2 regions of the Streptomyces sp. NPDC048442 genome follow, and region 2 is predicted to be linked to the other one. Evidence: riboswitches for the same ligand, from Rfam matches in the RefSeq annotation. Region 2 holds a riboswitch; the other holds the start of a gene.
The links. Region 2 has a riboswitch for S-adenosylmethionine ahead of thrC (threonine synthase). Riboswitches for the same ligand answer to the same signal wherever they lie in the genome.
Positions count from the first base shown of each region.

Region 1: another riboswitch for S-adenosylmethionine. It lies ahead of AB0D18_RS24140 (aminotransferase class V-fold PLP-dependent enzyme); the one in region 2 lies ahead of thrC (threonine synthase).

Region 1 is NZ_JBEZKB010000017.1:11,761-27,342, reverse strand. Features, by position in the region: gene AB0D18_RS24150 (ubiquinol-cytochrome c reductase cytochrome b subunit) at 1-1,492, shown strand, start outside; gene trpD (anthranilate phosphoribosyltransferase) at 1,648-2,712, shown strand; SAM riboswitch class IV at 2,811-2,928, shown strand; gene AB0D18_RS24140 (aminotransferase class V-fold PLP-dependent enzyme) at 3,170-4,576, shown strand; gene AB0D18_RS24135 (Lrp/AsnC ligand binding domain-containing protein) at 4,638-4,919, opposite strand; gene AB0D18_RS24130 (rhomboid family intramembrane serine protease) at 4,916-5,677, opposite strand; gene AB0D18_RS24125 (hypothetical protein) at 5,878-6,123, shown strand; gene AB0D18_RS24120 (NYN domain-containing protein) at 6,193-7,554, shown strand; gene AB0D18_RS24115 (NlpC/P60 family protein) at 7,833-8,867, shown strand; gene AB0D18_RS24110 (NlpC/P60 family protein) at 9,143-10,177, shown strand; gene AB0D18_RS24105 (hypothetical protein) at 10,274-11,512, shown strand; gene AB0D18_RS24100 (glycosyltransferase family 87 protein) at 11,488-12,813, opposite strand; gene AB0D18_RS24095 (glycosyltransferase family 4 protein) at 12,910-14,052, shown strand; gene AB0D18_RS24090 (AMP-dependent synthetase/ligase) at 14,173-15,582, opposite strand, start outside.
Region 2 is NZ_JBEZKB010000019.1:158,075-173,656, reverse strand. Features, by position in the region: gene AB0D18_RS26760 (hypothetical protein) at 1-672, shown strand, start outside; gene AB0D18_RS26755 (hypothetical protein) at 682-897, opposite strand; gene AB0D18_RS26750 (Cmx/CmrA family chloramphenicol efflux MFS transporter) at 1,065-2,324, shown strand; gene AB0D18_RS26745 (DUF4232 domain-containing protein) at 2,542-3,228, shown strand; gene AB0D18_RS26740 (DUF4031 domain-containing protein) at 3,295-3,567, opposite strand; gene AB0D18_RS26735 (hypothetical protein) at 3,564-3,935, opposite strand; gene AB0D18_RS26730 (MurR/RpiR family transcriptional regulator) at 4,034-5,050, shown strand; gene murQ (N-acetylmuramic acid 6-phosphate etherase) at 5,110-6,060, shown strand; gene AB0D18_RS26720 (PTS transporter subunit EIIC) at 6,093-7,568, shown strand; gene groL (chaperonin GroEL) at 7,730-9,352, opposite strand; gene AB0D18_RS26710 (cold-shock protein) at 9,770-9,973, opposite strand; gene AB0D18_RS26705 (MoaD/ThiS family protein) at 10,415-10,690, opposite strand; gene thrC (threonine synthase) at 10,742-12,028, opposite strand; SAM riboswitch class I at 12,043-12,170, opposite strand; gene AB0D18_RS26695 (glucosyl-3-phosphoglycerate synthase) at 12,345-13,292, shown strand; gene AB0D18_RS26690 (trehalose-6-phosphate synthase) at 13,357-14,823, shown strand; tRNA gene AB0D18_RS26685 (tRNA-Met) at 14,897-14,970, opposite strand; gene otsB (trehalose-phosphatase) at 15,031-15,582, opposite strand, start outside.

The sequences.
Region 1 (15,582 bases), on a different contig from region 2:
CATGCTCGGCGAGATCTGCATGTACAGCTTCATCATCATCATCCTCACGGGTGTGTATCTGACGCTGTTCTTCCACCCGTCCATGAACGAGGTCGTGTACCACGGGTCCTACGCCCCGATGCACGGCATCCGCATGACGGAGGCCTACGCGTCGACGCTGGACATCAGCTTCGACGTCCGTGGCGGTCTGCTGATCCGGCAGATCCACCACTGGGGTGCGCTGATCTTCCTCGCGGCGATGTTCGTGCACATGATGCGCGTCTTCTTCACGGGTGCCTTCCGCAAGCCGCGCGAGGTCAACTGGCTGTTCGGCTTCCTGCTGTTCGTCCTGGGCATGTTCACCGGTTTCACCGGCTACTCGCTCCCGGACGACCTCTTGTCGGGCACCGGTGTCCGCTTCACCCAGGGCGCGATCCTGTCCGTGCCGGTCGTCGGCACGTACATCTCGATGTTCCTGTTCGGCGGAGAGTTCCCCGGCCACGACATGGTCGCCAGGTTCTACTCGATCCACATCCTGTTGCTGCCGGGCATCATGCTCGGCCTGATGGTGGCTCACCTGATCCTGGTCTTCTACCACAAGCACACCCAGTTCGCGGGCCCCGGCCGGACGAACAAGAACGTCGTCGGCATGCCGCTGCTGCCGGTCTACATGGCCAAGGCCGGAGGCTTCTTCTTCCTGGTCTTCGGCGTCATCGCGGTCGTCGCCGCGGCGTTCACGATCAACCCGGTCTGGGCGCTCGGCCCCTACCGTCCGGACCAGGTGTCCACCGGCGCCCAGCCCGACTGGTACATGGGCTTCGCCGAGGGTCTGATCCGTGTCATGCCGGGCTGGGAGATCAACCTCTGGGGCCACACACTGGTCCTGGGCGTGTTCATCCCGCTGACCGTCTTCGGTCTGCTCCTGGCCCTGCCCGCGGTGTGGCCGTTCCTGGAGTCGTGGATCACCGGGGACAAGCGCGAGCACCACATCGCGCAGCGTCCTCGCAACAACCCGACCCGTACCGGTCTGGGCGTCGCCTGGATCACGGTCTACTTCATCGGCCTCGTCGGCGGTGGAAACGACCTGTGGGCCACGCACTTCCACCTGTCGCTCAACTCGATCAGCTGGTTCGTGCGCATCGGCTTCTTCGCCGGTCCGGTCCTCGCGTTCATCGTCACCAAGCGGATCTGCCTGGGCCTCCAGCGCAGGGACGCCGAGAAGGTGCTGCACGGGCGCGAGTCCGGCATCATCAAGCGGCTGCCGCACGGTGAGTTCATCGAGGTGCACGAGCCGCTCAAGCCGGAGCAGCTGCACACGCTCACGGCGCACGAGCAGTACGCGCCGGCCTCGATTGGTCCCGAGGTGGACGAGAACGGCGTCGAGCGCAAGGTGGGCGTCACCCAGAAGCTGCGCGCCAAGCTCAGCCAGGGCATGTACGGCGAGGGCAACCAGATCGCCAAGCCCACCGCCGAGGAGTACAAGGAGATCACCAGCGGCCACGGCCACCACTGATCCCCTGAACCGGTCCTTGACCGACCGGACTTGTTCGCCACGGCAAGAGCCCCGTCCGCACCCCGGACGGGGCTCTTCGCCGTCCCCTGCGCTGGATAGGGTGTTCCCATCCCTTATCGGCTGCCCTTAGAGGCACGTGGACCCTGGAGCGGACCATGAACGTTGTGACCCCAGTTGGCGGCGACAGCGTGGCGGCCCGCAGCTGGCCGGGCATCCTGAACCCTCTGCTGCGCGGCGAGAACCTCGGTGTGGACGACACCGCCTGGGCGATGGACCGCATCATGACCGGTGAGGCCACCGACGCGCAGATCGCCGGGTTCGCGGTCGCGCTGCGCGCCAAGGGCGAGACGGTCGAGGAGGTCACGGGGCTGGTACGGGCGATGTACGCCCACGCCCACACCATCGAGGTGCCGGGGCCCACCGTCGACATCGTCGGCACGGGCGGCGACCTCGCCAAGACCGTCAACATCTCCACCATGTCCGCCATCGTCGTCGCAGGTACGGGCGCCAAGGTCGTCAAGCACGGCAACCGGGCCGCGTCGTCGGCGAGCGGCTCCTCCGACGTGCTGGAGAAGCTCGGCGTCAATCTCGACCTCACGCCGCGCCGGGTGGTGGAGGTCGCCGAGGAGGCGGGCATCACCTTCTGCTTCGCCGTGAAGTTCCACCCCGCCCTGCGGTACGCGGCCAAGGCCCGCAAGGAGCTCGGTGCGCAGACCACCTTCAACATCCTGGGCCCGCTCACCAACCCCGCCCAGGTGCGTGCCCAGGCGGTCGGTGTGGCCGACGCCCGGATGGCCCCGATCGTGGCCGGTGTGCTCGCCGGCCGGGGGAACTCCGCGCTCGTCTTCCGCGGCGACGACGGCCTCGACGAGCTGACCACCACCGCGACCTCGCGGGTCTGGATCGTCCGGGACGGGGCCGTCCGGGAAGAGGCCTTCGACCCGCGCGACGTGGGCCTGGACATCGTCCCCGTGGAGGCGCTGCGCGGCGCGGACGCCTCGTACAACGCGGAGGTCGCCCGCAGGCTCCTGGCGGGGGAGAAGGGACCGGTGCGGGACGCGGTGCTGCTCAACACGGCGGCGGCGCTGGTCGCGCTGAACCCGGGCGGCGGCTCGCTCAACGAGGAGATCGCGGCCGGCATCGAGCGGGCCCGCGAGTCCCTCGACTCCGGGAGCGGGCAGCGGGCGCTGGAGCGGTGGGTGGCGGCCAGCAACGCCTGAAACCCAGGTGCGGGGAGCACCTCGTGTGACGCAGAGCGCAGTCCAGGATGCGGACTGCGCTCTTGCGCGTTGTTGATCGTGTGGCAGGATGCTGCACAGGTCATGAGTGACAGCGACTACGGCCCCGGCCCGCTGTCCGGCAACCCTCCGTCCGTGGCGGGGTGCCCCGGGTGAAGACCAGGTCGTAGGCAGCGAGGTCTACGGCAAGCGCGGACCCCTGCGCACTCCTTTCGGAGTGGCGCGCCCCTGGGGTCCTGGTCCTCAAGGGAGCAGTCTCGTGAGCAAGCGAATGCGATAGGGCCCTTCGGCCCCGTTCCACCTTCACCTCCGTACAGCCCCCTCCTTCTTTTCCGCGGGCTGCGCGTCGAGGCAACTCCCGTACGGTGCACGGCTGTTGAGCCTTCGTACCCGCGGGCCTTCTGAAGTCATTCCGCCTTGTCCTGCCAGGAGTTTCGCCATGTCTGCATCGACCGCCGCCACCGCCGTTTCCGTTTCCGTTTCCGCTTCCGCTTCCGCCGAGTCTGCCGACCCCTGCTGCGGGGCGCCGCTGCCCGTCCTCGGCCGGGACGTGGCCGTGCCGCTCGTCACCGGGGGCGAGGTCACGTACGCGGCCCTCGACTACGCGGCCAGCGCGCCGGCCCTGCAGCGGGTGTGGGACGACGTCGCCGCGTACGCCCCGTACTACGGCAGCGTCCACCGCGGGGCCGGGTACCTGTCGCAGCTCTCCACCGACCTCTTCGAGAACAGCCGGGTGACGGTCGCCGAGTTCCTCGACTGCCGCGACGGTGACCAGGTGGTCTTCACCCGGTCGACGACGGACTCGCTGAACCTGCTGTCGGCCGTACTGCCCGCCGACTGCCAGGTGTTCGTCTTCGAGACCGAGCACCACGCCTCGCTGCTGCCCTGGCAGGACGCCCGCGTGACGTACCTGAACGCGCCGCGGACCCCGGCGCAGGCCGTCGAGACGCTGGAGCGGGCGCTCGCCGACCGCGACCCGTACGGCCCCGCGCTGGTCTGCGTCACCGGTGCCTCGAACGTCACCGGTGAGATCTGGCCGGTGCGCGATCTCGCTGCCGCCGCCCACGCCCACGGCGCGCGGATCGTGCTGGACGCCGCTCAGCTGGCGCCCCACCACCCGGTCTCCGTAAAGGAGTTGGACGTCGACTGGGTGGCCTTCTCCGGGCACAAGCTGTACGCGCCGTTCGGCTCCGGCGTCCTCGCGGGCCGGGCCGACTGGCTGCAGGCGGCCGAGCCGTACCTGGCCGGTGGCGGTGCGTCGAAGAAGGTCGCACGGCGTGCGGACGGCGGAGTGGACGTGGAGTGGCACACCACCGCCGCCCGCCACGAGGCCGGTTCGCCGAACGTCATCGGTGTCTACTCGATCGCCTCCGCCTGCAAGGCGCTCACCGAGGCCGGGTTCGACGCGCTGGTCGAGCGCGAGCAGGCGCTGGTGCGCAAGGTGCGCGAGGGGCTCGCCGAGGTCGGTGCGGTGAAGGTGCTGTCGCTGTTCGGCGACGACGCGCCCCGGGTCGGCGTCATCTCGTTCGTGGTGGACGGCTGGAACAGCTCGCACTTCGCGGCGGCGCTCTCCGCCGAGTACGGAATCGGCGTACGGGACGGCCTGTTCTGCGCCCACCCGCTGGTCCGCACGCTGCTCGGCAGCGACCCGCAGGACCCGGGCGAGTGCGGCGCCCCCGAGGCCGAGCCGGGCGAGCGCTCGCTCAACGCGATCCGGGTGAGCTTCGGCGCGGGTACGCCGGACGAGCACGTGGAGCGTTTCGTGCGGGCGGTCAAGGAGCTCGTCGCGAACGGTGCGCAGTGGAACTACCGTACCGAGGACGGGCGTTGCGTCCCGGCGGTCTGAGACACCACGGATGCGGCCGCCCCCTGCGTGAGGGGGCGGCCGTTTTCGTACCGTAGAAGAATCAGCCGTCAAGACCGATCGCGAACGCGGCCTCCAGGTCGTGCTGCGAGTACGTACGGAACGCGACGTGCGTGTCCGTGCCCTCGACGCCCGGGATCTTGCTGATGGAGCCGGGGATGATGTCCGCCAGGTCGTCGTGGCGTCCGACGCGCACCATGGCGATCAGGTCGTACGTACCGGTGACGGAGAAGACCTCGCTGACGCTTTCCAGCGCGGCGATCGACTCGGCGATCTCGGGGATCCGGTCCACGCTGGTCTTGATGAGCACGATCGCGGTGATCACGGCTGGCTTTCTCCCTCGGTGGCCGGTGGTGCTGCTGCGCTCTTCACTCTAGTCGTACGGCGATATCGCGCCCACGCGTAGAGGAAGCCGCCTGCAAAGCCCACCACGTGCGCCAGGTACGCGACGCCGGCGCCGGTGCCCAGGCCCTGCGCGGCCAGCCACTGGAGCACGAACCAGAAGATCAGCACGATCCAGGCGGGGAAGCGCAGCGGGAGGAAGAGGAGGAAGGGGAAGAGGCTGGTGACCCGGGCGCGGGGGAACAGCCGCAGGAACGCGCCCAGTACGGCGGAGATCGCCCCCGAGGCCCCGACCAGCGTCTCGTCGGACGACGCGTGCACCAGGGCGTACACGCTCAGGGCGAAATAGCCGGTGACGACGTAGAAGAGGGCGAAGGCGAAGCGGCCCATGCGCTCTTCGGTCATCGCGCCGAAGACGTACAGGAAGAGCATGTTGCCCAGCAGATGAAGCCAGTTTCCGTGCACGAAGAGGGCGGTGAACGGGGTGGCGAGGGAGTGCGGGGTGGCCCGCACCAGCTCTTCGGGGACGACGCCCCAGCGCTCGAAGTACGTGCTCTGCGCGGCGGTGAGGGCGTCGCCCGTGCCGTACGAAGGGTTGAAGCCGGAGGCCGGGCCGAGCAGGAAGACCACGCAGCACACGCCGATCAGGGCGTAGGTCACGACGGGGGCGTGCGCGAGGTCCTGCCAGCGGGCGGCGACGTCCCGAGCCGTTCCGGCAGCCTTGGCCGTGACCTTGATCATGGGTTCGAGCATGACGCAACGGCCGGGCCCTTTCGGGCTGCCCCGCCGGTCTCACGGGTCGGCCGCCCTCCCCGCGGGGTACCCCTAAGGCCGTAGGGTTGCGCGCAGGGTATCCGCAGTTCGACGGCGCACCGCGGCAACGACGTACGACGGCACGTGTCGAAGACGCGTGACGACGCTTGGAGAAGAGGACGGTACGCATGACGACGACGGTTCCCCTGCCGACTGCCGGTACCCGGTGGCGCTGCACCCTCTGCGGAAATCTCACCCGGTTCGATGTGACCCGCTCGTCGAAGGTCGTCGAGTACGTCCACCTCGACCTGGCCGGAGAGTCGAAGGTGGAGGAACGCGAGGTGGTCAGTGAGACCATCGAGTCGGTGCGCTGCCGCTGGTGCAACGCGGTGGACCAAATCGAATTGGTGGACAGGCCGGACGCCGTCTCCTAGGTGACCCTGGGAGTACCGGTGCCCGGCAGGGCAGTACCCGTGAGGGTATGGAAGGTAGTGGGGTGACGGATTGTGGAGCCTGCAAGCGGCGCTGAGCCGGCCGGCCCGGCCGACGACGCCGCAGAGGTGCTCGACCGCCCGTTGCCGGAGGGCGTGCGACGACGGGTCGTGACGCTGGTCTCGGACGCCTTCGGCGGCCTCAGTGTCGCGGAACTCCCGGCCCAGCTGAGGCAGTACGCCCGGTTCACCCCCACCAGACGCGCCAAGTTCGCGGGCAACGCGATGGCGGCGGCGCTGGAGAGCGACCCGGTCTTCCGGCAGCGCATCGGCGAACGGCTGCGCGAGGCGCAGCCCGAGCTGGCGGGCGCGCTGGAGGCCGGGTCGCCGCCCGCCGCCGCCGAACCAGTCGACGTCGCGGCGGCGGCGTACGTCCTGCGCCCCGTCGGCTGGGTGAAGCTGGTGGCCGCCGCGGGCGAGGAGGTGCAGCGCGCCGACGCCGAGCGCGCCGACGAGGCCGCCCAGCAGGAGCTGGAGCAGCTGCGCGCCGAGCTGGCCGACGCCCGGGAACGTACGAAGGCGGAGACCGAGCGGCTGCGCACCGAACTCGAAAGCGCCCGCAGGGAGTCCGACGCCGCCCAGCGCAAGCTGCGCGGCGCCCTCAGCGACGTCAAGCGCGGCGAGGCGGCGCTCCGCAAGAACCAGGCCGAGATCGACGGCATCCGCAGCGAGGCGGCCACCCAGGTCGCCGCCGCCGAGGCGGAGACACGGCGGCTGCGGGCCAGGCTCGGCGAGGCGGAGGCGAGTGCCGAGGCGGGGCGCCGTGCCGTCCGGGAGGGGCGCAGTGTCGAGGACATGCGGCTGCGGCTGCTCCTGGACACGGTCCTTGAGGCCGCCCAGGGGTTGCGTCGAGAGCTTGCCCTGCCGCCGTCCAGCGTGCGTCCGGCGGACACCGTGGACGCGGTCGAGCCGGGGCGGATGTCGCCCAAGGACATCGCGGCACGGGCTCTCTCGGACACCGACCCGGCCGTCCTGGACCAGCTGCTCGCGCTGCCGCAGGCGCACCTGGTGGTCGACGGCTACAACGTGACCAAGACCGGTTATCCGACGATGCCGCTGGAGAAGCAGCGGCTGCGGCTGCTCGGCGGTCTCTCCATGCTGGCCGCCGCGACCGGCGCCGAGGTCACCTGTGTCTTCGACGGCGCGGAGCTGGCCGCTCCGGTGCTGCTCGCACCGCCGCGCGGGGTGCGGGTGCTGTTCAGCAAGGCGGGCGTGACGGCCGACGAGCTGATCCGTCAGCTGGTACGGGCCGAGCCGACCGGGCGGCCGATGATCGTGGTCTCCACGGACCGCGAGGTCGCGGACGGGGTCGCGAAGTCCGGTGCCAGGCCGGTCGCTTCGGCGATGCTGCTGAAGAGGCTTTCGCGCGTTTAACGGAAGTCGGGAGTGTGTTGCCCAACTTCCGTATGCAATGCCCGAATTGAAGCGGCTCAACGCTGGCTTTCTGTCAACTCCCCATGACACAGCGTGTGACGCGAGTAATGAATGTGCCGCGAGGGCGAGATTTTTCCTGTGAGGATTTGAACTGATCACAAGAAGGTCACTAAGGTCTGGGCTCGAACCTTCGCGCGGTTGATCACTCATCCGGAGTATCAGTGGAGGGCCCCGCCAACCTCGCTGGTCGGCGGCTGAGGAAGAAGGAGCTCGCCTCCGTGGCGTCCCACCGTCGTCCCAAGCAGCCGAGCCGCTTCCGTGTGACTGCGCTCACCGTGACCGCCGCCGCTGCCGTGGTCATGTCCTCCCAGGCGGCCAACGCCGCGCCCAAGCCCGACAAGAAGGAAGTCAAGGCGAAGGTCGACGCGCTCCACGAGGAGGCAGAGGGCGCCACCGAGAAGTACAACTCGGCGAAGGAGAAGCAGGGAACCCTGGAGAAGCAGGTCAAGAACCTCCAGGACTCGGCGGCCCGCGGTCAGGGCGAACTCAACGAGATGCGCAAGGGCCTCGGTTCACTGGCCACCGCCCAGTACCGGTCCGGCGGCATCGACCCTTCGTTCCAGCTCTTCTTCTCCTCCGAGCCGGACCAGTTCCTGGACCGCGCCTCGGCCATGGACCAGCTGAGCGGCAAGCAGGCCGAGTCGCTCCGCAAGATCCAGGCGAAGCAGCGGACCCTCGCACAGCAGCGCGAGGAGGCATCCGGCAAGCTCGCGGACCTCTCCGCCGTGCGCAAGGAGCTCGGTGAGAAGAAGCAGGCGATCCAGAGCAAGCTCGCCGAGGCGCAGAAGCTGTACAACACGCTGACCGCCGCCGAGCGCGCCGCCATCGAGAAGAAGGAAGAGCGCGCCAGCCGCGACGCGAGCGACCGCGCCGACCTCGGCAACGAGGTGGCCGCCTCCGGCATCGGTGCCGCCGCCATGGCCCAGGCCAGGACGAAGATAGGCGCGCCCTACGACTGGGGAAACAAGGGCCCCAACGCGTTCGACTGCTCCGGGCTGGTCTACTGGGCGTTCCAGCAGGTCAACGTGACGGTCGGCGGCAGCACGTTCAGCCAGGTGAACGCCGGCCCGAAGATCTACAACCAGGCCGACCTGCGCCCCGGCGACCTGGTCTTCTTCAACAACCTCAACCACGTGGGCTTCTACGCCGGCGGCGGCATGTCGCTGCACGCCCCGTACCCGGGTGCCAACGTCCGCATCGAGGACATGAAGTACCTTGGCCCGTACATGTACGGAGTGCGCGTCGGAGGCTGACGCGACGCCGCCGCGCGGAGGCCGGCGTGACGCCGCCGCTCCGAACACACCGCCCGTTCGGGCGAATTGCCGCACCCCATGCTGACTGCCCGCCCCGCCGATGACCTGGTCACCGGCGGGGCGTCGTGCTGTCCGGGGCCCTTTCGTGTGCGCCGGGGTCTTTGGCCGCCGTGTGACCGTCCCGCTACTGTCTGCCAGCGCAGTGACCATCGAGCAGGCCGCCCGTCCGGGCGGCAGGGCGCTGCCACCCAGTAGTGGAAGGAGTGCGGCTTCCTGTGGCGTCACACCGTCGTCCCTCGCAGTCCGGGCTCACACAGAGCACCCGGGTCACCGTCCTGTCCGCCGCGGCGGCCACCGCGGCAGCGGCTCTCGGGGCCGCCCCGGCCGTCGCCGACCCGGTGGGCGCAGGAGCGGCCACGGCCACCCGGACCACCGTCGACCGGCTCTTCGCGCAGGCCGAGAAGGCCACCGAGCAGTTCAACCAGGCCAACGAGCGCGCCGGCACGCTCCGCCAGGAGGTCGGCAGGGCGCGGGACCGCACCGCCCGCGGCCAGGAGCGGATCAACCAGATGCGTGGTGTGCTCGGCCAGCTGGCCGGAGCCCAGTACCGGTCCGGCGGCATGGACCCGTCGGTGTCGCTGCTGCTGTCCGAGAACCCGGACGGCTACCTCGACAAGGCGGCCGCCCTCGACCGGATCAGCGCCCGCAACGCGGGCAGGCTGCACGAACTCACCGAGGCCCAGCGCCGGCTCGACCAGGAGCGCGCCGAAGCCACCCGCAAGCTGGCCGAGCTGGACCGCAGCCGGGCCGTCGTCTCGCGCCACAAGCGCACCGTCGAGCACAAGCTCGCCGAGGCCCGCCGGATGCTCCAGGCGCTGCCCGCCCCCGAGCGCGCCGATTTCGACCGCGCGAACCGCAGCGGGCGCGATTCGATGCCCGAGATGTCCGGCATCATGCCCTCGTCGTCGCGGGCCGCCGCCGCCGTGCTGGCCGCCCGCAACGCGGTCGGGAAGCCGTACGTCTGGGGCGCCAACGGGCCGTCGGGGTTCGACTGTTCGGGCCTGATGCAGTGGTCGTACAGCCAGGCGGGCGTCTCCCTGCCGCGCACCTCGCAGGCCCAGCGGTACGCCGGCCGGCAGGTCTCGCTCGACCAGGCGCAGCCGGGCGACCTCGTCGCCTACCGCGACGACGCCAGCCACATCGGGATGTACATGGGCAACGGACAGGTCGTGCACGCGCCCTACCCGGGGGCCCCGGTGCGCTACGACCCGGTGGGCATGATGCCGGTCTCCTCGGTGACCCGGGTCTGAGCCGGGGCCGTACGCAGCCGCAGCCATCAGCCCTGCGTCGCCGCAGCCATCAGCCGTACGTCCCGCCGCTCGGGCTTCGCGCCGTACGATCGCGCAATGGCAGGTCACACGGGCGGCAGACGGTACGGGCGGCGGGCGCTGCTCGCCCTGGGGCTCGGCGCAGGCGGGCTCCTCGCGGGGTCCTGCGCCGCCCCGCCCGCCCCGGCCGACACCGCCTCCCGTGACGTACGGCGGCTGCTTGAGCGGCGGGCCGCCGCCCTCCTCGGCCGCGACCGGGCCGCCTTCCTGGGTGTGCTCGAACCGGGCGCCGCAGGTCTGCGGGACAGGCAGCGGCAGGAGTTCGACCACCTGGCGGGGGTGCCCCTGGCCTCCTGGGAGTACGGACTGACCGGGCTCGACCGGACCGGCGCGGGACTCGCCACCGCGCAGGTGGAACTGCGCCACCGGATCGCGGGATACGACACGGTGCCCGCCGTCACCGCCCGCCTCGTCGACCTCGTACGCCGCGCGGGGCAGTGGTACGTGGCGGGGGACCGGCCCCGGCAGGTCGGCGCGCAGGAGATCTGGCAGCAGGGGCCGGTGACCGCGGTGCGCGGGAAGCGGGCGGTCGTCCTGGGCGCCGGGCAGGACCGGGAGCGGCTGCGCTCGATCGCGGACACCGCCGACCGGGCGGCGGCCGCCGTCGCACGTGCCTGGGCCGGGGAGCGCGACCTCAAAGAGGTGCTGCTCGTACCGCCGACACTGGAGGGGATGGGGGCGCTGCTCGGGGCGCCGGCCGCCGGGTACCGGGGCATCGCCGCCGTCACCACCGGGGCGAGCGGCGGCGGGCGGCGGACCTCGGCGGACCGGGTGATCGTCAACCCGGAGGCGTACGGGGTGCTGGGGGCGGCCGGGCAGGAGGTCGTGCTCACCCACGAGACGACCCACGTGGCCACCCGTACGGCCACCACCGGGTCGACCCCCATGTGGCTGTCGGAGGGCTTCGCCGACTGGGTGGCGTACCGGGAGAGCGACCGCACCCCGGCGCAGGTCGCGCCCGAGCTGCGGCGGACCGTCCTGCGGGACGGGCCGCCCGCCGCGCTGCCGGGCGACGGGGACTTCGGGTTCAGCGGGGACGCGGAGCGGCTGGCAGGGGCGTACGAGGGCGGCTGGCTGGCCTGCCGGATGATCGCGGAGCGGTCGGGCGAGCACAAGCTCCTCGCGTTCTACCGCGCCGTCGGCGGACACCCGCAGCGCGACGGGGCGGTGGAGAACGCGCTGAACAGTGAACTCGGCACCGGCCCCGAGGCGTTCACCGCACAGTGGCGCACCTACTTGCGGGCCGAGCTCGGCTGACGCTCCGCCGCCTTCCCGGCGGGCACGTGCCGCTGAGTGGGCAACGGCCGCACGGCGCCCGCCGGTTCGGTGACCGTGTGCCGCCACAGGGTGCGGCAGGCCAGCACCGTCGCCGCCACCAGCAGGCCGTTGCGGACGAACAGCAGCGGCACGCCCAGGGCGTCACTGGCGACCACGTGCGAGAACCAGACGGGGAATTCGAGACAGGTGACGAAGGTCGCCGCAAGCACCAGGTGCGCGGGGCGGTCCATCCGGCTGCCCCGGAACACCAGACAGACGGCCGCGAGACCCACCAGCCACAGCAGGTACTGCGGGCTGATCACCCGGCTCGTCGTGGTGAACAGCAGCACCGCGACAAAGGCGGCGTCGCAGGCCGTCGACGCGGTGAACAGCCGGGCCCGCAGCCGCCACACCAGCAGCCATCCGAAGACCAGCCCGGTCAGCACCATCGCGAGGGTGCTCACCAGGGACACGTACGGGCCGAGGAACTCCACCGAGCCGTAGTTCAGCAGCACCTCGCCCTCCCAGCCGAAGTGCCTGGCCACGTGGAAGACCAGCGCGCCCAGCGACTCCACCTCGGTGCCCCGGTCCCGCTGGAACCTCAGGAACGCGAGCGCACCCGGCATCGCCGCCGAGAACAGCAGCACCAGGGCGAGCGCGGTGATTAGGAACGCCGTCCACGACGTACGGGTTGTACGCCCGCGTGCGGTCCCCGCGAGCAGCAGGGCGGGCCAGACCTTCAGCAGTACCCCCAGCGCCGCCAGGGCCCCCATGGCGCGCGGCCTGCGGGCCCCCGCGAGCAGCGCCGCGACCGCGACGGCGGCGACCATCACGTCGTAACGCGCGTACGAGGTGGGCCCGAGCAGCGCGAGACCCGCGATCCACACCCAGGCGCCCGCCATCCGCTTGCCGGGGCGGCGGCCCGCGTACAGCAGCAGCCCCGTCACCACGGCGTCGGCGAGGAACGCGAGGACGAAGAAGGCGTGGGCGTAGTCCAGGAACGGCAGCAGCCCGGGGGAGAGGACCGCGAGGGCGGCGGCCGGCGGGTACTGCCAGGTGACGTCGTCGAGCGGGAAGGTGCCGGTCCTCAGCACCTCGTACCAGCCCTGGTAGATGACCGAGACGTCGGTCGTGACGTCGGGTCCCGGGAAGACCAGCACCTTGAACACGCAGAGCAGCAGCAGGGTCCTGGTGACGACCCACAGTGCGACGGGGGCGACGGGTACGGGGCGTACGAGAGGTACGGCTCGTACGACGGGCAGGGCCGGGAGGCCGGGGCGTCCGGTGCCGCTCGCTGTCATGACCATCCTTGTCCGGGGCGAATTCGGTAGGGACATGATGCAGGGCGCGGACGTGCCTGGGCGATGACCCGGGGCCGCCCGGTACTGTCGGCGGCGATGGACAAGACCTTGATCGTGACCAACGACTTTCCGCCGCGCCCCGGCGGCATCCAGGCGTTCCTGCACAACATGGCGCTGCGGCTGGACCCCGGGCAGCTCGTCGTCTACGCGTCCACCTGGAAGCGCGGGCGCGAGGGTGCGGAGGCGACCGCGGCCTTCGACGCGGAGCAGCCGTTCCCGGTGGTGCGGGACCGTACGACGATGCTGCTGCCGACGCCCCGGGTCACCCGGCGCGCCACGCAGCTGCTCCAGGAGCACGGCTGCACCTCGGTGTGGTTCGGGGCGGCGGCGCCGCTCGGGCTGATGGCACCGGCGCTGCGCCGTGCGGGGGCCCGCAGGCTGGTCGCCACCACCCACGGACACGAAGCGGGCTGGGCCCAGCTCCCGGTGTCCCGGCAGTTGTTGGGGCGGATCGGCGAGGGTACGGACACGATCACCTATCTGGGCGAGTACACGCGCTCACGGATCGCCGCCGCGCTCACCCCCGAGGCCGCCGGGCGGATGGTCCAGCTGCCGCCGGGCGTCGACGAGAAGACCTTCCACCCAGGCTCGGGCGGCGACGCGGTCCGCGCCCGGCTGGGGCTCACCGACCGGCCCGTGGTGGTCTGCGTGTCCCGGCTGGTGCCGCGCAAGGGGCAGGACACCCTCATTGAGGCGATGCCGCAGATCCTGCGTGCGGTGCCGGACGCCGTACTGCTGATCGTCGGCGGCGGGCCGTACGAGAAGGACCTCCACCAGCTGGCGCAGGAGACCGGGGTCGCCGACTCGGTGCGCTTCACGGGGGCGGTGCCCTGGGCGGAGCTGCCCGCGCACTACGGGGCCGGCGACGTCTTCGCGATGCCGTGCAGGACCCGGAGGGGCGGACTCGACGTCGAGGGCCTCGGCATTGTCTACCTGGAGGCGTCCGCGACCGGGCTGCCGGTCGTCGCGGGCGACTCCGGGGGCGCGCCGGACGCCGTACTGGACGGGGAGACCGGCTGGGTGGTGCGCGGCGGCGACCCGGCCGAGTCGGCCGAGCGCATCGTGACCCTGCTCCAGGACCCGGACCTGCGCCGCCGGATGGGCGAGCGCGGCCGGGAGTGGGTCGAGGAAAAATGGCGCTGGGACCTCTTGGCCGAAAAGCTCAAGGCCCTGCTGTAGTGACGCGCGGGCGCCCCCCTCGGGGGCGCGGGGCTCTGTCGATATGCGGCTCCGCCGCGTGGGCGCGACCAGCCACAACGAACCCGCAGATGCGCCACGACGCCCCCGCCCCGCCCAGCGTCACGCGCTGTAAATCGCCTCGATCTCGTCGGCGAACTCCCTGGCCACCACATTCCGCTTCAGCTTCAGCGACGGCGTGATGTGACCCGCCTCCTCGGTGAACTGGGTCGGCAGGATGCGGAACTTGCGCACCGACTCCGCCTTGGAGACCGCCGCGTTCCCGTCGTCCACCGCGCTCTGCACCGTGGCGAGCAGGTCGGCGTCGTCCCGCAGCGTCACCGCCGTCGAGTTCGCGGGCTTGCCGTGTTCCGCGGCCCACCGGCCGAGGAACTCCTCGTCGATGGTGACCAGCGCGCCGACGAACGGCCGCCCGTCGCCGACCACCATGCACTCCGCGACCAGCGCGTGCGCCCGGATGCGGTCCTCGATGACGGCCGGGGCGACGTTCTTGCCGCCCGCCGTCACGATGATCTCCTTCTTGCGGCCGGTGATCGCGAGGTAGCCGTCCTCGTCGAGGGTGCCGATGTCACCGGTGTGGAACCAGCCGTCGGTCAGCGCCTCGGCGGTGGCCGCGGGGTTGTTCCAGTACCCCTTGAAGATGTGCTCGCCGTGCAGCAGGACCTCGCCGTCGTCGGCGATCCGCACGACCGAACCGGGCAGCGGCTGCCCGACCGTGCCGACCTTCGGCCGGTCCCACGGGTTGAATGCGGTCGCCGCACAGGACTCGGTGAGCCCGTAGCCCTCAAGGACCGTGAACCCGATGCCGCTGAAGAAGTGGCCGAGGCGCTCACCCAGCGGGGCGCCGCCGGAGATCGCGAACTCGCAGCGCCCGCCGAGCACCGCGCGCAGCTTGCTGTAGACCAGCTTGTCGAAGACCTTGTGCTTGAGCTTCAGGCCCAGCGCCGGACCCTCGGGGGTACCGAGCGCGCGGCTGTAGGCGATCGCCGTGTCGGCGGCCTTGTCGAAGATCTTGCCCTTGCCGTCGGCCTGCGCCTTGGCGCGCGCCGAGTTGTAGACCTTCTCGAAGACGCGCGGCACACCGAGGATCAGCGTCGGCCTGAAGGAGGCCAGCTCGTCGGTGAGGTTCTTGATGTCCGGTACGCAGCCGAGCTTGATCGGCGCCATCACCGACGCCACCTCGACGAGCCGCCCGAAGACGTGCGCCGCGGGCAGGAACAGCAGCACCGAGCACTCGCCGGTGCGGAACAGCGGCTTCAGGCGCTCCACCACGTTGCCGCACTCCGCGAAGAAGCTGCGGTGCGTGAGCACACAGCCCTTGGGGCGGCCGGTGGTGCCCGAGGTGTAGACGATGGTGGCCGGGTCGTCGGCGCCCGCGACCGCGCTGCGCTCGTCGACCGTCTCGTCGGAGACGTCCGCGCCGAGCGCGTTCAGCTGCTCGATCGCACCGGCCTCGATCTGCCACACCTGCTTGAGGGCGGGCAGGTGCTCCCGTACGGACTCCACGGCGGC
Region 2 (15,582 bases):
GCCACCGCACTCCGCAGCCTCGCCGACGCCGGTCACCTGCGGCGATTCCGTGAGCTCCTGTGCGGCGCGGACGACACCGTCCGCTGGGTCCAGCGCACGTACTTCTCGCGCACCCAGCGCCCCGACGCCTGGTGGCAGTCCATGGTGCGCGGCGAGAGTACGGAGGAGGAGACGGACGCGCCCCGGGGCGAGGATGTGGAAGAGCGCGCCTATGCGGCAATGGTTCAACTGGCTTATCAAGTGCCTCAGTTGACCCTGTCCGAGAACGCGTGCCGCGAGCTCGCCCCCTACGCCGCCGAGTGGCTCCGGCGCGGTGCCTCCGAGGACAGGCTGCTGCGGGGGATCGGGCAGATCGTGCCCAAGGTGGTGCACAGCCCGTTCGCGTTCGTGCAGGCCAAGCTGATCAGGGAGCTGCCGCCCGAGCTGCCCGCGCCGCGACAGGGCGTACGGATCATGGAGTGCGGCGAGTGCGGGGTGCCCGGGGAGCCCGCCGCTCTGCCCGGCGGGCTCTGCCGACCCTGCCGCAGCCAGCCGTACGCGTACGAGGAGCGTGGGCTGGCCGCCGATGTCGTACGGGGGAAGGCGGAGCGTATCCGGTACGAACTGCGGGACAGGGACAGGGGCCGGGGGCGGGAGCGGGCGCGGGAGCGGGAGCGCGGGATCCTCATGTGAGGAGGGTGCTCAGGCCCCTCCCCCCGTCCCGATCAGAGCCGCCAGCCGCCGCGCCGTTTCCACGTCGCAGCGTCCCAGGTCGATCAGCGGCGCGGGGACGTCGCGGGCGCAGGACGCCGGGTCCAGGGCGAGGGACGGGAGGTTCAGGCCGGCGGCGGTCAGGGCCTCGCGGAGGGTGTGGACCGCTTCTTCGGCTGCTCGGATGTCGAGCTTCTCAGTAGGCATGATCCATATCTCTACCGTCCGTACCGCGCTTATGCATCAAGAGAGTTGAAAGCCGCGTCAAGAGGACCAAATCGACGCACGTCGCGGCGGGAATGGGCGGGTTCGGCAGCTTGTTGAAGGCGGATATGCCTCCCTCTGATCAGTCGCGTCCGCGCGCCCGCACCCCGATGCCCCTCGCTGTCTACATGCTCGGCCTCGCCGTCTTCGCCCTCGGTACGAGCGAATTCATGCTGTCGGGGCTGTTGCCGCCGATTGCGCGGGACATGGACGTGTCCATTCCGCAGGCGGGGCTGCTGATATCCGCCTTCGCCATCGGGATGGTGGTCGGGGCGCCGCTGCTGGCGGTGGCGACCTTGCGGCTGCCCAGGCGGACGACGCTGATCGCGCTGATCACGGTGTTCGGGCTCGGGCAGGTGGCGGGGGCGCTGGCTCCTTCGTACGAGCTGCTGTTCGTCTCGCGCGTGGTGAGCGCGTTCGCGTGCGCCGGGTTCTGGGCGGTGGGGGCGGCCGTCGCCATCGCGATGGTGCCGGTGACCTCGCGGGCGCGGGCGATGGCCGTGATGATCGGCGGGCTCAGCATCGCCAACGTGCTCGGCGTCCCGGCCGGGGCCTTCCTCGGTGAGAGCCTCGGCTGGCGCTCCGCCTTCTGGGCGGTCGGCGCGGCCTCCGCCGTCGCCCTCGTGGGCGTCGTCACCCTGATTCCGCGCATCCCGATGCCCGACGAGAAGCCGCAGCTCAAGCGGGAGCTGGGGATCTACAAGGACCGGCAGGTACTGATCTCGGTCGCGGTCACCGCCCTCGCCGCCGGTGGCGTCTTCTGCGCCTTCAGCTATCTGTCACCGCTGCTGACGGACGTGGCGGGGCTCGACTCGAAGTGGGTGCCGTGGGTGCTCGGGCTCTTCGGGGTCGGGGCGCTCGTCGGTACGACCCTCGGCGGCATGGTCGCCGACGCCCGCCCGTTCGGCGTACTGATCGGCGGCATCAGCACGTCGACGGTGCTGCTGGCGGCGCTGGCGCTGTTCGGCGGGACCGCGGCCGTCGCCGTCGCCCTCTCCTTCGCCCTCGGCTTCTCCGCCTTCTTCACCGCCCCCGCGCTCAACGCCCGGATGTTCAACGTCGCCGGCGCGGCCCCGACCCTGGCGGGCGCGACCACCACCGCCGCCTTCAACCTCGGCAATACGGGAGGACCCGCGCTCGGCGGCTCGGTCATCGACGCCGGCTGGGGTTTCTCGGCCACGGCGTGGGCGGGCGGCGCGATGACGGTGGTCGCGGTGGGCCTCGTACTGATCTCACTGCGCTGGCAGCGGTCGGACACGGACCGGTCCCGGCTGGTGGCGAGTTCGGCGGGCGCAGTGGGTTCCGGGAGCATGCCTGCGCCGAGGGGCCCTGCCGTGGAGAGCGCCCGTACGGCCGACTCCACCCGGTAGTCCGTACGGCCGACCCCACCCGGTAGTCCGTACGGCCGACCCCACCCGGTAGTCCGTACGGCCGACTCCACCCGGTAGTCGGTACGGGCCCGGTCCCGACCTCCCCCGGTCGCTCACCACTCATTTACATGTACACCGCAACCGCCCCCGCCGCAGCGGTGTCTTCCGGTACGACCGTCAAAAAGCCGCCCGCCACACGAATACCGGGGACACACCCATGCGCTTGCGCTCCCTTCCGCTCGCCGCCGCGATCCTCGTCGCCGGCCTCGGCCTGACCGCCTGCAACGACGATTCCGGTACGGGGGCGGGGGCCGCCACACCGACCGCCGCAGCATCCTCCGGCTCGACGGGCTCCGCCGACAGCGGCGGCTCGGGAGGCTCGCCCTCACCCGAGGCGCCCGGCTCCCCGAAGGCACCCGGCTCCCCCGACGCACCCGGGGCGACCACCGGCGGCGGAGGCATCGCCGCCGCCGCGAAGTGCAAGACGGCCGCGCTCGGCTTCGCGGTCGACCCCGGCGGCGAGCCCCAGGGGGCCGACGGCACGGGCAACGTCACGGTCACCCTCACCAACAAGGGCACCGCCCCCTGCGCACTGAACGGCTACCCGGGGATCGACCTGATGAGCTCCCCCGGCAACACCTGGTCGCTGGCCCGGCAGACGTCCAAGAAGCCCAAGGCCCTCACCCTCTCCCCGGGTGGCGACGCCTACTTCAAGATCACGTACCTGCCGTACACGGCCGAGGGGAACACCAAGGCGAACGAGTTCAAGGCCGCCACGATCACCGTCACTCCGCCCGGCGAGACGAAGTCCAAGGACCTGCCCTGGCCACACAAGAAGCCCCTCCTGCTCCAGGACGCGGCCACGCACCCGGGTACGTACGTGGGCCCGGTCAGCGGGGAGTAGCGCAGAGGCAGGAGGAGGAGCAGGAGCAGAAGTAGACCGCCCGGCTGCCCGTTCCCGTACGCCCGGCTATTCGCCCCCGTAGCCGAACTTCCTCCGCCGCAGCCCCGCCTCCGTGATCCGCCGCACCAGCTCCTTGCTGCCGATCTCCACCGCACCCGCCGCGACGGCGTCCGCGTACCGCCCCTCCGGCACGTCGTAGTGGTCGCGCTCGAACGCCCGGGGCGGGCAGCCGACCCGGGCGGCGAAGGCATGGAGTTCGTCGTACGAGACGTCGCTGACCAGGTGGGACCAGAGGCGGCCGTGGCCGGGCCAGGTCGGCGGGTCTATGTAGATCGTCATGCGGGCGGCAGCTTTCCGACGGGGGCGACGGCGACGACGGCCTTGGTGCAGACCCAGTGGGGGTCGGGGCCCAGCTCGGGCTCGACCTCCAGTGCGTGCGGGTCGCCTTCGTGGCAGACGGGGCAGAGGGGCCAGCGGCCGTACCTCTCCAGGAGGGAGTCCTGTACGTCCTGGGCTATCAGGCCCGTGACGAACCCGGCCCCCTCGGGCCACTGCTCGACCCACCAGCGGCGGTGGGTCACCGCGTCCTCGACGAGGTTCACCACGTCGGCGTCTGCGACATCACGGGCGGCGAGGTCGGCCATGACGAGGGCGCGGGCGGCATGGAGGGACTGTTCGAGGGGGGAGAGGGGGTCAAGGGAATCCATGAACCAATTGTCGCGCGGGCCCCGGGTGACCGAAGTCCCACCACCTCCACGACCTCCGGACTGTTGACTGACCCCCGCCCTGAAAATATCTTTCAGAGGTGAGCGACCCACTGAAGAAAAGTTCCACCCACCGGGGCCCGGGGCGCACAAGCCCCACCCCCGCCGCATCCACCCCCGCCGCATCCACCCCCGCCGCATCCACCCCCGCCGCATCCACCCCCGCCGCATCCACCGCCCCCGCCCCCGCCGCCCTCGCCGCCAAGGTCCGCACCCTCGCCCCCTCCATGACCCGCTCCATGCAGCGCGTCGCCGAGGCCGTGGCGAGCGATCCCGCCGGGTGCGCCGCGCTCACCGTCACCGGGCTCGCCGAGCTGACCGGGACCAGCGAGGCCACCGTCGTACGGACCTCCCGCCTCCTCGGCTACCCCGGTTACCGCGACCTCCGCCTCGCCCTCGCCGGTCTCGCCGCCCACCAGCAGTCCGGGCGCGCCCCCGCCGTCACCGCCGACATCGCCGTCGACGACCCGATAGCCGACGTCGTCGCCAAGCTCGCACACGACGAACAGCAGACCCTCGCCGACACCGCCGCCGGCCTGGACACCGTCCAACTCGGCGCTGCGGTAAGCGCGTTGGCGCAGGCCCGCCGCGTCGAGATCTACGGCGCCGGTGCCTCGTCCCTCGTCGGCATGGACCTCGCCCAGAAGCTGCTCCGGATCGGGCTGTTCGCCCACGCACACAGCGACCCGCACCTCGCCGTGACCAATGCCGTACTGCTGCGCGCCGGTGACGTCGCCATCGCCATCACTCACTCCGGGTCGACCGGCGACACCATCGAACCCCTCCGGGTCGCCTTCGAGCACGGCGCGACGACCATCGCCGTCACCGGCCGGCCGGGCGGGCCCGTCGCCCAGTACGCCGACCACGTCCTCACCACCTCCACCGCCCGCGAGAGCGAACTGCGACCGGCTGCCATGTCCAGCCGTACCAGCCAACTCCTCGTCGTGGACTGCCTGTTCGTGGGCGTCGCCCAGCGTACGTACGACACGGCGGGCCCCGCACTCGCCGCCTCGTACGAGGCACTCGCCCACCGCCACGACCCCCGCGCCACCCGATAAGGACCCCTCCACCATGACCAGCACCCCCGCCGGCACCACCCGATAAGGACCCCTCCACCATGACCAGCACCCCCGCCGGCACCACCCCCTACGGCGAGCTGCGCGCCCAGCTCGACACCCTCACCACGGAGGCCTTCCGCCCCGAGCTCGCCGAGATCGACCAGCTGTCCACCCCCGAGCTGGCCGCCCTGATGAACAGCGAGGACGCGACCGTTCCGGCGGCCGTCGCCGCACAGCTCCCGCAGATCGCCGCCGCCATCGACTCCATCGCCGAGCGAATGGCGCGCGGCGGCCGGCTGATCTACGCGGGCGCCGGTACGGCAGGACGCCTCGGTGTCCTCGACGCCTCCGAGTGCCCGCCCACCTTCAACACCGACCCCACCGAGGTCGTCGGACTGATCGCCGGAGGCCCCGTCGCGATGGTCAAGGCCGTGGAGGGTGCGGAGGACAGCAAGGAGCTGGCCGCCGCCGACCTCGACGCGCTCAAGGTCGGCGCCGACGACACCGTCATCGGGATCTCCGCCTCCGGCCGCACCCCGTACGCCATCGGCGCCGTCGAGCACGCCCGCACCCTCGGCGCCCTCACCGCCGGCCTCTCCTGCAACGCGGGCAGCGCCCTCGCCGCAGCAGCCGAGCACGGCATCGAGGTCGTCGTCGGGCCCGAACTCCTCACCGGATCAACCCGGTTGAAGTCGGGCACCGCCCAGAAGCTCGTCCTCAACATGATCTCGACGCTCGTCATGATCCGGCTCGGCAAGACGTACGGAAACCTCATGGTCGACGTCCGCGCCTCCAACGAGAAGCTGCGCGCCCGCTCCCGCCGCATCGTCGCCCTCGCCACCGGCGCCGACGACACAGAGATCGAGGCCGCCCTCACCGCCGCCGACGGCGAGGTCAAGAACGCCATCCTGATCATCCTCGGCGACGTCGACGGCCCCACCGCCAAGGCCCTGCTCGACGAGGAGCACGGCCACCTCCGCGCGGCCCTCAAGTCCGCGCACCGGAAGTAACCCCCTCCCCCCACAGCAAGGCACCACGCACCATGAGCACCGACACCCCTGAGAACAAGAACCGCGCCACCGCCGCCGCGATCCTTCCGCTCGTCGGCGGCGCGGACAACGTCACTTCGGTCGTCCACTGCATGACCCGCCTCCGGCTGGGCCTGCGCGACCGTACGCTCGTCCAGGACGACGCGCTCAAGGCGTTGCCCGCAGTCATGGGCGTGGTCGAGGACGACACGTACCAGATCGTCCTCGGGCCCGGCACGGTCGCCCGGGTCACCCCCGAGTTCGAGGCCCTCGTCGAAGAGGGCAGGTCCACGCCCTCGATGACGGCCGAAGAACTGGCCGCCGAGGGCGCCGCACTCAAGGCCGCCCGGAAGGCGAAGAACGCCACCCCCTTCAAGCTCTTCCTGCGCCGCATCGCCAGCATCTTCGTCCCGCTGATCCCCGCCCTCATCGGCTGCGGCATCATCGCGGGACTCAACGGCCTGCTGATCAACCTGGGATGGCTCCCCACCCTCACCCCGGCGCTCGCCGCCATCGCGTCCGGCTTCATGGCGCTCATCGCGGTCTTCGTCGGCTTCCACACGGCGAAGGAGTTCGGCGGCACGCCCATCCTGGGCGGGGCCGTCGCCGCGATCATCGTCTTCCCCGGCGTCGCGAAGATCGACGCGTTCGGCCAGACCCTCGCCCCCGGCCAGGGCGGTGTCCTCGGCGCACTCGCCGCAGCCGTACTCGCCGTCCACATCGAGAAGTGGTGCCGTCGCTGGGTCCCCGAATCCCTGGACGTCCTCCTCACGCCCACCCTCACCGTGCTGCTCTCCGGCCTGGTCACCCTCTTCGGCCTGATGTTCGTCGCCGGGGAGATCTCCGCCGCCATCGGTACGGGCGCCAACTGGCTCCTCGACCACACCGGCGCCTTCGCGGGCCTCGTCCTCGGCGGCCTCTTCCTCCCCCTCGTCATGCTGGGCCTGCACCAGGCCCTCATCCCCATCCACACCACCCTCATCGAGCAGCAGGGTTTCACCGTCCTGCTCCCGATCCTGGCGATGGCGGGCGCGGGTCAGGTCGGCTGTGCGGCGGCCGTCTTCCTCCGCCTCAAGAACAACCGCTCGATCCGCAACACCATCAAGTCCGCCCTCCCGGCAGGCATCCTGGGCGTCGGCGAACCCCTCATCTACGGTGTCTCGCTCCCGCTCGGCCGCCCGTTCATCACGGCGTGTGCCGGTGGCGCGGCGGGCGGCGCGTTCGTCGGCCTCTTCTCGATGCTCGGCGACAAGGTCGGCTCGACGGCCATCGGCCCGTCCGGCTGGGCCCTCTTCCCGCTCCTCCAGGGCAACCACGGCCTCGGCACGACGATCGCCGTCTACGCGGGCGGCCTCCTCATCGGCTACCTCGTCGGCTTCGCCGCCACGTACTGGTTCGGCTTCACGAAGACGATGCTGGCGGAACTGAACACGCCTGCCGCCGACGCGGCGGCCGACCCCGAGAAGCCCAGGGAAACGGTCGCCGCCTGACCCCGGACCGTACGAAAGCACGTACGGAAGCACGTACGGAAGCACCGTACGGAAGCACCGTACGGAAACGCAGATACACAGAAACGCCACTGGGGCGGCACCCCCGAAGGGATACCGCCCCAGTGGACGTACCTACTGCGTCATGCAGAGGGAAGCAGGACTTAGAAGTCCATGTCCCCGCCCGGCATGCCACCCGGGGCGGCAGCGCCGGCCTTCTCGGGCTTGTCGGCGATGACGGCCTCGGTGGTGAGGAACAGCGCGGCGATCGACGCGGCGTTCTGGAGGGCGGAGCGCGTGACCTTCGCCGGGTCCAGGATGCCCTCGGCGATCATGTCGACGTACTCACCGGTGGCGGCGTTCAGGCCGTGACCGATGGGCAGGTTGCGGACCTTCTCCACGACGACGCCACCCTCGAGACCACCGTTGACGGCGATCTGCTTGAGCGGGGCCTCCAGCGCGAGCTTCACGGCGTTGGCGCCGGTCGCCTCGTCGCCCGTGAGCTCCAGCTTGTCGAAGACGGCCGAGGCCTGGAGGAGGGCGACGCCACCACCGGCGACGATGCCCTCTTCGACGGCGGCCTTCGCGTTGCGAACGGCGTCCTCGATGCGGTGCTTGCGCTCCTTGAGCTCGACCTCGGTGGCGGCACCGGCCTTGATGACGGCCACGCCGCCGGCCAGCTTCGCCAGGCGCTCCTGGAGCTTCTCGCGGTCGTAGTCCGAGTCGCTGTTCTCGATCTCGGCGCGGATCTGGTTGACGCGACCGGCAACCTGCTCGCTGTCACCGGCACCGTCGACGATGGTCGTCTCGTCCTTGGTGATGACGACCTTGCGGGCGCGGCCGAGCAGGTCGAGACCGGCGTTCTCCAGCTTGAGGCCGACCTCCTCGGAGATGACCGTGCCGCCCGTGAGGATGGCGATGTCGTTCAGCATGGCCTTGCGGCGGTCGCCGAAGCCCGGGGCCTTGACGGCGACGGACTTGAACGTGCCACGGATCTTGTTGACGACGAGGGTGGAGAGCGCCTCGCCCTCGACGTCCTCGGCGATGATCAGCAGCGGCTTGCCGGACTGCATGACCTTCTCCAGCAGCGGAAGGAGGTCCTTCACGTTGCCGATCTTGCTGTTGACGATCAGGATGTACGGGTCGTCCAGCGCCGACTCCATGCGCTCCATGTCGGTCGCGAAGTACGCCGAGATGTAGCCCTTGTCGAAGCGCATGCCCTCGGTGAGCTCAAGCTCCAGGCCGAAGGTCTGCGACTCCTCGACCGTGATGACGCCTTCCTTGCCGACCTTGTCCATCGCCTCGGCGATGAGCTCGCCGATCTGGGTGTCGGCGGCGGAGATGGAGGCCGTCGAAGCGATCTGCTCCTTGGTCTCGACATCCTTCGCCTGCTCCAGGAGCGCGGCGGAGACGGCCTCGACGGCCTTCTCGATGCCACGCTTCAGGGCCATCGGGTTGGCACCCGCGGCTACGTTGCGAAGGCCCTCACGAACCAGCGCCTGCGCGAGGACGGTCGCGGTCGTCGTACCGTCACCGGCGACGTCGTCCGTCTTCTTCGCGACCTCCTTGACGAGCTCGGCACCGATCTTCTCGTACGGGTCCTCGAGCTCGATCTCCTTGGCGATGGAGACACCGTCGTTGGTGATCGTGGGGGCGCCCCACTTCTTCTCAAGGACGACGTTGCGGCCCTTGGGGCCAAGGGTGACCTTGACGGCGTCGGCGAGCTGGTTCATGCCACGCTCGAGGCCGCGCCGGGCCTCCTCGTCGAACGCGATGATCTTGGCCATGTGAAGTGGTCCTCCCAGGACGGGGTGGATTTCTCCGGACCGTTGGTTCGATGCCCGCGACGGACGGCTCAAAAGGCGGAGGATTCCTTACCCCCGACCCCGTGGGCCTCACCGAACCTGGTCCAAGTTCTGTCACTCTCACTGGGAGAGTGCTAACGCCAATGATTAGCACTCGACCCCGTCGAGTGCAAGGCCGTCCCGGAGGGACGTCGATGAGGGGTGGCGGTCGGGCGACGGGCGGGCGCAAGCGGCTACCACAGATCCTGGAGCGCGCGGCACGCCGTACGCCGTACGCACCACACGCCGTACGCCGGACGCACCAAGGGCCCGTACCCCTGGTGACGGGATACGGGCCCTCGGTGTGTGAGTGCTGATGTAAGTCGTTGAGTAGTGCGTCGGTGGTCGATCGCGCCGAGATCAGACGGCGAGCTTGACCATGTCCGCCTGCGGACCCTTCTGGCCCTGCGAGATCTCGAACTCGACTCGCTGACCTTCTTCAAGTGAGCGGTAGCCGTCCATCTGGATCGCGCTGTAGTGGACGAAAACATCCGCACCACCGTCGACCGCGATGAAGCCGTACCCCTTCTCCGCGTTGAACCACTTGACGGTGCCCTGAGCCATGCCTAACTCCCCTATTACTGGCCCTTGCGCGGGACCGCACTTCGCGACCCCGGGTCAGACCCCACCCGCCGAACAGGAACGCGGAAGGTGTGCGCCGAAGCGCGTCGACCGCGGCTGAATGTATCCGCCCAACTGCCCTCTGCAACAGGTCAATCGGACGAGAATTCTGGGTACGCCTGAACGGCCGGATCGGTCAACTACCGTGATTCCAGGGCAAGTCGGGCCGGACATAGTGTGCGCATCGGCGGCAAAAGGCTCGAACGCGCGGGCCGCATCTTCTCTCGTTCTCATATGCACGAGGCACAGGCGGAGAGTGGGGCTTCCCCTACTCTACCTCTTTCAACCATGCAGAATTGCCCCCTCCGCTTGTGAGCGGAGAGGGCAACTTCCGTTAATTCGAAGAGCTTTGAGGGCCTCAGCCGCCCGCACTGTGCTCGATGGTCAGCCTCCGGCGACGGCGGGAATGATCGAGATGCCCGCGCCGTCCGGCGTGGCCGTCTCCAGGCCGCTCTCGAAGCGCACGTCGTCGTCGTTCACGTACACGTTCACGAAGCGGCGCAGCTTGCCCTGGTCGTCCAGGACGCGGGCGGCGATGCCGCCGTGGTTCTTCTCCAGGTCGGCGATGACCTCGGCGAGGGTGGAGCCCTCGGCCACGACCTCGGACTCACCGCCGGTGTACGTGCGCAGGATGGTGGGGATGCGGACCTTGACGCTCATGGTGTTCAGCCTTCCGTAGCGTTGCGTGCGAGTCGTTGCGAGCCGAGGATCTCAGCGGGCCAGGCCGGCGTCGCGGAACGCGTCCAGGCTCGGACGGATGGTCGCGGAGGGGCCGGTGGTCGGGGCCACCGCGTCCAGCGTCTTGAGTCCGTCGCCCGTGTTGAGCACGACGGTGGTCAGCGTCGGGTCCAGCAGACCGGCGTCGATGAGCTTCTTCGTGACGCCGACGGTCACGCCGCCCGCGGTCTCCGCGAAGATGCCCTCGGTGCGGGCCAGCAGCTTGATCGCGTCGACGACCTGCTCGTCGTTCACGTCCTCGACGGCGCCGCCCGTACGGCGGGCGATGTCCAGGACGTACGGGCCGTCCGCCGGGTTGCCGATGGCGAGGGACTTGGCGATGGTGTTCGGCTTCTGCGGGCGTACGACGTCGTGCCCGGCCTTGAAGGCGGTGGACACCGGCGAACAGCCCTCGGCCTGCGCACCGAAGATCTTGTACGGCTTGTCCTCGACCAGCCCGAGCTTGATCAGCTCCTGGAGACCCTTGTCGATCTTCGTGAGCTGCGAGCCCGAGGCGATCGGGATGACGATCTGGTCCGGGAGCCGCCAGCCGAGCTGCTCGCAGATCTCGTACGCGAGCGTCTTGGAACCCTCTCCGTAGTACGGGCGCAGGTTGACGTTGACGAAGCCCCAGCCCTCGCCGAGCGGGTCGCCGATGAGCTCGGAGCAGAACCGGTTCACGTCGTCGTAGTTGCCCTCGATGCCGACCAGCTCGCCCCCGTACACGGCGGCCATGACGACCTTGCCCTGCTCCAGGTCGTGCGGGATGAACACACAGGAGCGGAAGCCCGCCCGCGCGGCGGCGGCGCCGACGGCACCGGCCAGGTTGCCGGTGGAGGAGCAGGAGAGGGTCGTGAAGCCGAAGGCGCGGGCGGCCTCGACGGCGATCGCGACGACGCGGTCCTTGAAGGAGTGCGTCGGGTTGCCGGAGTCGTCCTTGACGTACAGGCCGCCGGTGACGCCCAGCTCACGGGCCAGGTTGTCGGCCTTGACCAGCTTCGTGAAGCCGGGGTTCAGGCTGGGCTTGGTGGCCACGTCGGCGGGGACGGGCAGCAGCGGGGCGTAGCGCCAGATGTTCTCCGGGCCGGCCTCGATGCGCTTCTTCAGCTCTTCGGGGGTGCCGGCGGGCAGGTCGTACGCCACTTCCAGCGGGCCGAAACAGAGCTGGCAGGCGAAGATCGGGCCGAGTGCGAAGCGCTCCCCGCACTCGCGGCAGGAGAGGGCGGCGGCGGGGCCGAGGTCAACGGTCTTCGGAGTGGTTTCGGTGGTCTGCACAGCCATGATGGCGAGGTCCTTCCTCATCTTCCCCGCGACGGCTTTCGCCACGAGACGGAATTGGCACCTTCCCGACCTGACCTCGCGGTCGGTCGGGGGGTTGCCGGGACTTCAACGGGCCGTTTCCCTCTGTCCCTCTGGATGAGCGCTATGACTCCGGACCGCCGTGGAGACGGGCCCGGGTGTTTGTGTGCGTACAGACCCCGACATGCGACGGTCGTCCGCGTTGTTCAAGACTGTAACCGAACCCCCGGACGGGCGTGCCAGTCGTCCGGACCGCGAGATGGATCACAGCTGTCTCCACGAGTGAGGAGTGACGGGCGTGCTGGAAGAGGTGGAGCGCTGGCTGAGTACGCGGTCCTGGGCGGCCGCCGACCGCCCGCTGGACCGGCTGCTCGCCGCCAAGGCCGCCCGTGGCAGCACCGTCAGCGTCGTCCTGCCCGCCCTGAACGAGGAAGCGACGGTCGGCCGCATCGTCGACACCGTCCGCCGGGACCTCATGGGCCCGGGTGCCCCCCTGGTGGACGAGCTGGTGGTGATCGATTCCGGCTCGACCGACCGCACGGCGAAGGAGGCCGCGGAAGCGGGCGCCCGGGTGGTGCACCGGGACGAGATCCTGCCGCGCATTCCGGCCGTGCCCGGCAAGGGCGAGGTGCTCTGGCGCTCCCTCCTGGTCACGAGCGGGGACGTGGTCTGCTTCGTGGACGCGGACCTGCAGGACTTCGACGCGTCGTTCGTGTCGGGGATCGTCGGCCCGCTGCTCACCGACCCTGACGTGCAGTTCGTGAAGGCGACGTACGACCGCCCGCTGGACGGGGCGGCCGGTCAGGGCGGCCGGGTCACCGAGCTGATGGCCCGCCCCCTGCTCAACCTCCACTGGCCCCAACTGGCCGGATTCGTACAGCCGTTGGGTGGTGAGTACGCGGTCCGGCGCTCCCTGCTCGAACGTCTCCCGTTCCCCGTCGGGTACGGAGTCGAGCTGGGCCTGCTCATCGACTCGCTCCACACGGTCGGCCTGGACGCCCTCGCCCAGGTCGACGTGGGCGTCCGCGTCCACCGCCACCAGGACGGCCAGGCCCTTGGCCGGATGGCCGCCGCGATCTACCGCACCGCCCAACTAAGGCTCTCCCGTGGGCACTTGATCCGCCCTTCCCTCACCCAGTTCGAGCGCGTCGGCACCGCCTTCGTCCCCCGCACCCACCCGGTGGACACGGAGGAGCGCCCGCCGATGCGGGAGATCGCGGAGTACGCGGAGCGGCACGCCGCCTGAACGGAGGGGCAACCCGCCCCGTACGCACGTTTGAGGGGAGCGCGTACCGGCTAGGTTTCGCCACATGGCTTCCCAGTACGACCCTCCGCAGTCCCCGGCCGCCCAGGTCCTCGTCGCGTCCAACCGCGGCCCGGTGACGTACTCCCTCGGCGACGACGGCGAGCTGACCGCCAAGCGCGGCGGCGGCGGCCTGGTCTCCGGGCTCTCCGCGATCGGCCCGGACGCGGACGCGCTGTGGGTGTGCTCGGCGCTCGGCGAAGGAGACCGGGAGGCGGTACGCCGCGGAATCGCAGGGGCGGGGCCGCAGGCCCCTCAGAACAAGGGCGGGGGTGGGCGACGGGCGGGAGAGCCTGGTGTCCGCATGCTCGACATCGACGCGGACACGCACGCGGCCGCGTACAACGGCATCTCGAACTCGGTCCTGTGGTTCGTCCACCACCTGCTCTACCAGACCCCGCTGGAGCCCGTCTTCGACGCGGAATTCCGGCGCCAGTGGGCGGCGTACGAGACCTACAACCGAGCCTTCGCCGACGCCCTGGCCTCGGCTGCCGCCCCGGGCGCCACCGTCCTCGTCCAGGACTACCACCTCTGCCTCGTCCCCGGAATGCTCCGCGCGCTCCGCCCCGACCTGCGCATCGGCCACTTCTCGCACACCCCGTGGGCCCCGGTCGACTACTTCCGGCTGCTCCCCGACGACATCGCCGAGCAGCTCCTGAGGGGCATCCTCGGCGCGGACCGGGTGGCCTTCCTCACCCGCCGCTGGGCGGACGCCTTCACCGCGTGCGCGCTGAAGATCCTCGGCGAGGAGGCCCTCGACGGAAAGCGGATCGGCGTCCACGGCCTCGGCGCGGACGCGGACTTCCTGCGCGAGCGCGCGCACCGGCCGGACGTCGAGGAGCGCCTGACCGCCCTCCGCGAGCAGGTCGGAGGCTCCGGCCGGCGCACCATCGTCCGCGTCGACCGCACCGAACTCTCCAAGAACATCGTGCGCGGCCTCCTCGCGTACGAACACCTCCTGGACACCCGCCCCGAGTGGCGCGAACGCGTCGTGCACATCGCCTTCGCCTACCCCTCCCGCCAGGACCTGGCCGTCTACCGCGACTACACGGAGGCGGTGCGGCGCATCGCCGACGACATCAACTCCTCCCACGGAACGCCCACTTGGACCCCGGTCGTCCTCCATGTCAAGGACGACTTCGCCCGCTCGCTCGCCGCCTACCGGCTCGCCGACGTCGCCCTGGTCAACCCGATCCGCGACGGCATGAACCTGGTCGCCAAGGAGATCCCGGTGGTCTCGGACGAGGGGTGCGCACTGGTCCTGTCCCGGGAGGCGGGCGCGTACGAGGAACTCGGCGACGACGCGATCGTCGTCAACCCGTACGACGTGACGGGCACGGCCGACGCGCTCCACGAGGCGCTGACGATGGAACGGGAAGAGCGCGCGGAACGCACGAAACGCCTGGCCGCGGCGGCGACGGCGCTGCCCCCGCAGCAGTGGTTCCTGGAACAGCTGGAGGCCCTGCGGGACTGAGCCTCCCTGTGCGCGTGCACACACGCCGAAGGCCCGGGACTCTTGCGAGTCCCGGGCCTTCGGTTTCTTCCAGTAGCGGGGACAGGATTTGAACCTGCGACCTCTGGGTTATGAGCCCAGCGAGCTACCGAGCTGCTCCACCCCGCGTCGGTAAACCTGACAGTACGGGGTTTCGGGTGCTGTGGGAAATCGATTCCTCACCTGCTCCTAGGGGAGGCGTTGCGCGAGGGACGCCAGGAAGGCGGCGACCTCGGCGGGTCCCGGCAGCAACACGTCGGCCTGCTCGGCGAGTTCGGGAATCGCCGTGCCGCTGCACAGCAGCAGTCCGGGAACGCCGTCGGAGCGGAGTTTCTGGACGGCGGCGTAGGCCGGGAGGTCGCCCAGGTCGTCGCCTGCGTAGAGGACCGAGGTCGCTCCGACCTCGTGCACGTACTCAGCCAGGGCGACGCCCTTGTCCATGCCCGGCGGCCTCAACTCAAGCACCAGGCGCCCCGGTTCGAGGATCAGACCGTGCCGGGCGGCGAGCTCGGCGAGGGGTGCGCGCAGGGCGTCGAAGGCGGCCTCGGGGTTGCTCGCCCGGCGGGTGTGGACGGCGAGGGCCTGCCCCTTCTCCTCCACCCAGGTGCCGTGCCACGCACCGTGCGCGTCGAGCACTCCTGGCAGCTCGGCGCGGACGCCGGCCAGGCCGGGGTGCGGGGCGGGGGTCTCGACGGTGCCGGTACGGGCGTCCCAGCGTTCGGCGCCGTAATGGCCGAGGAC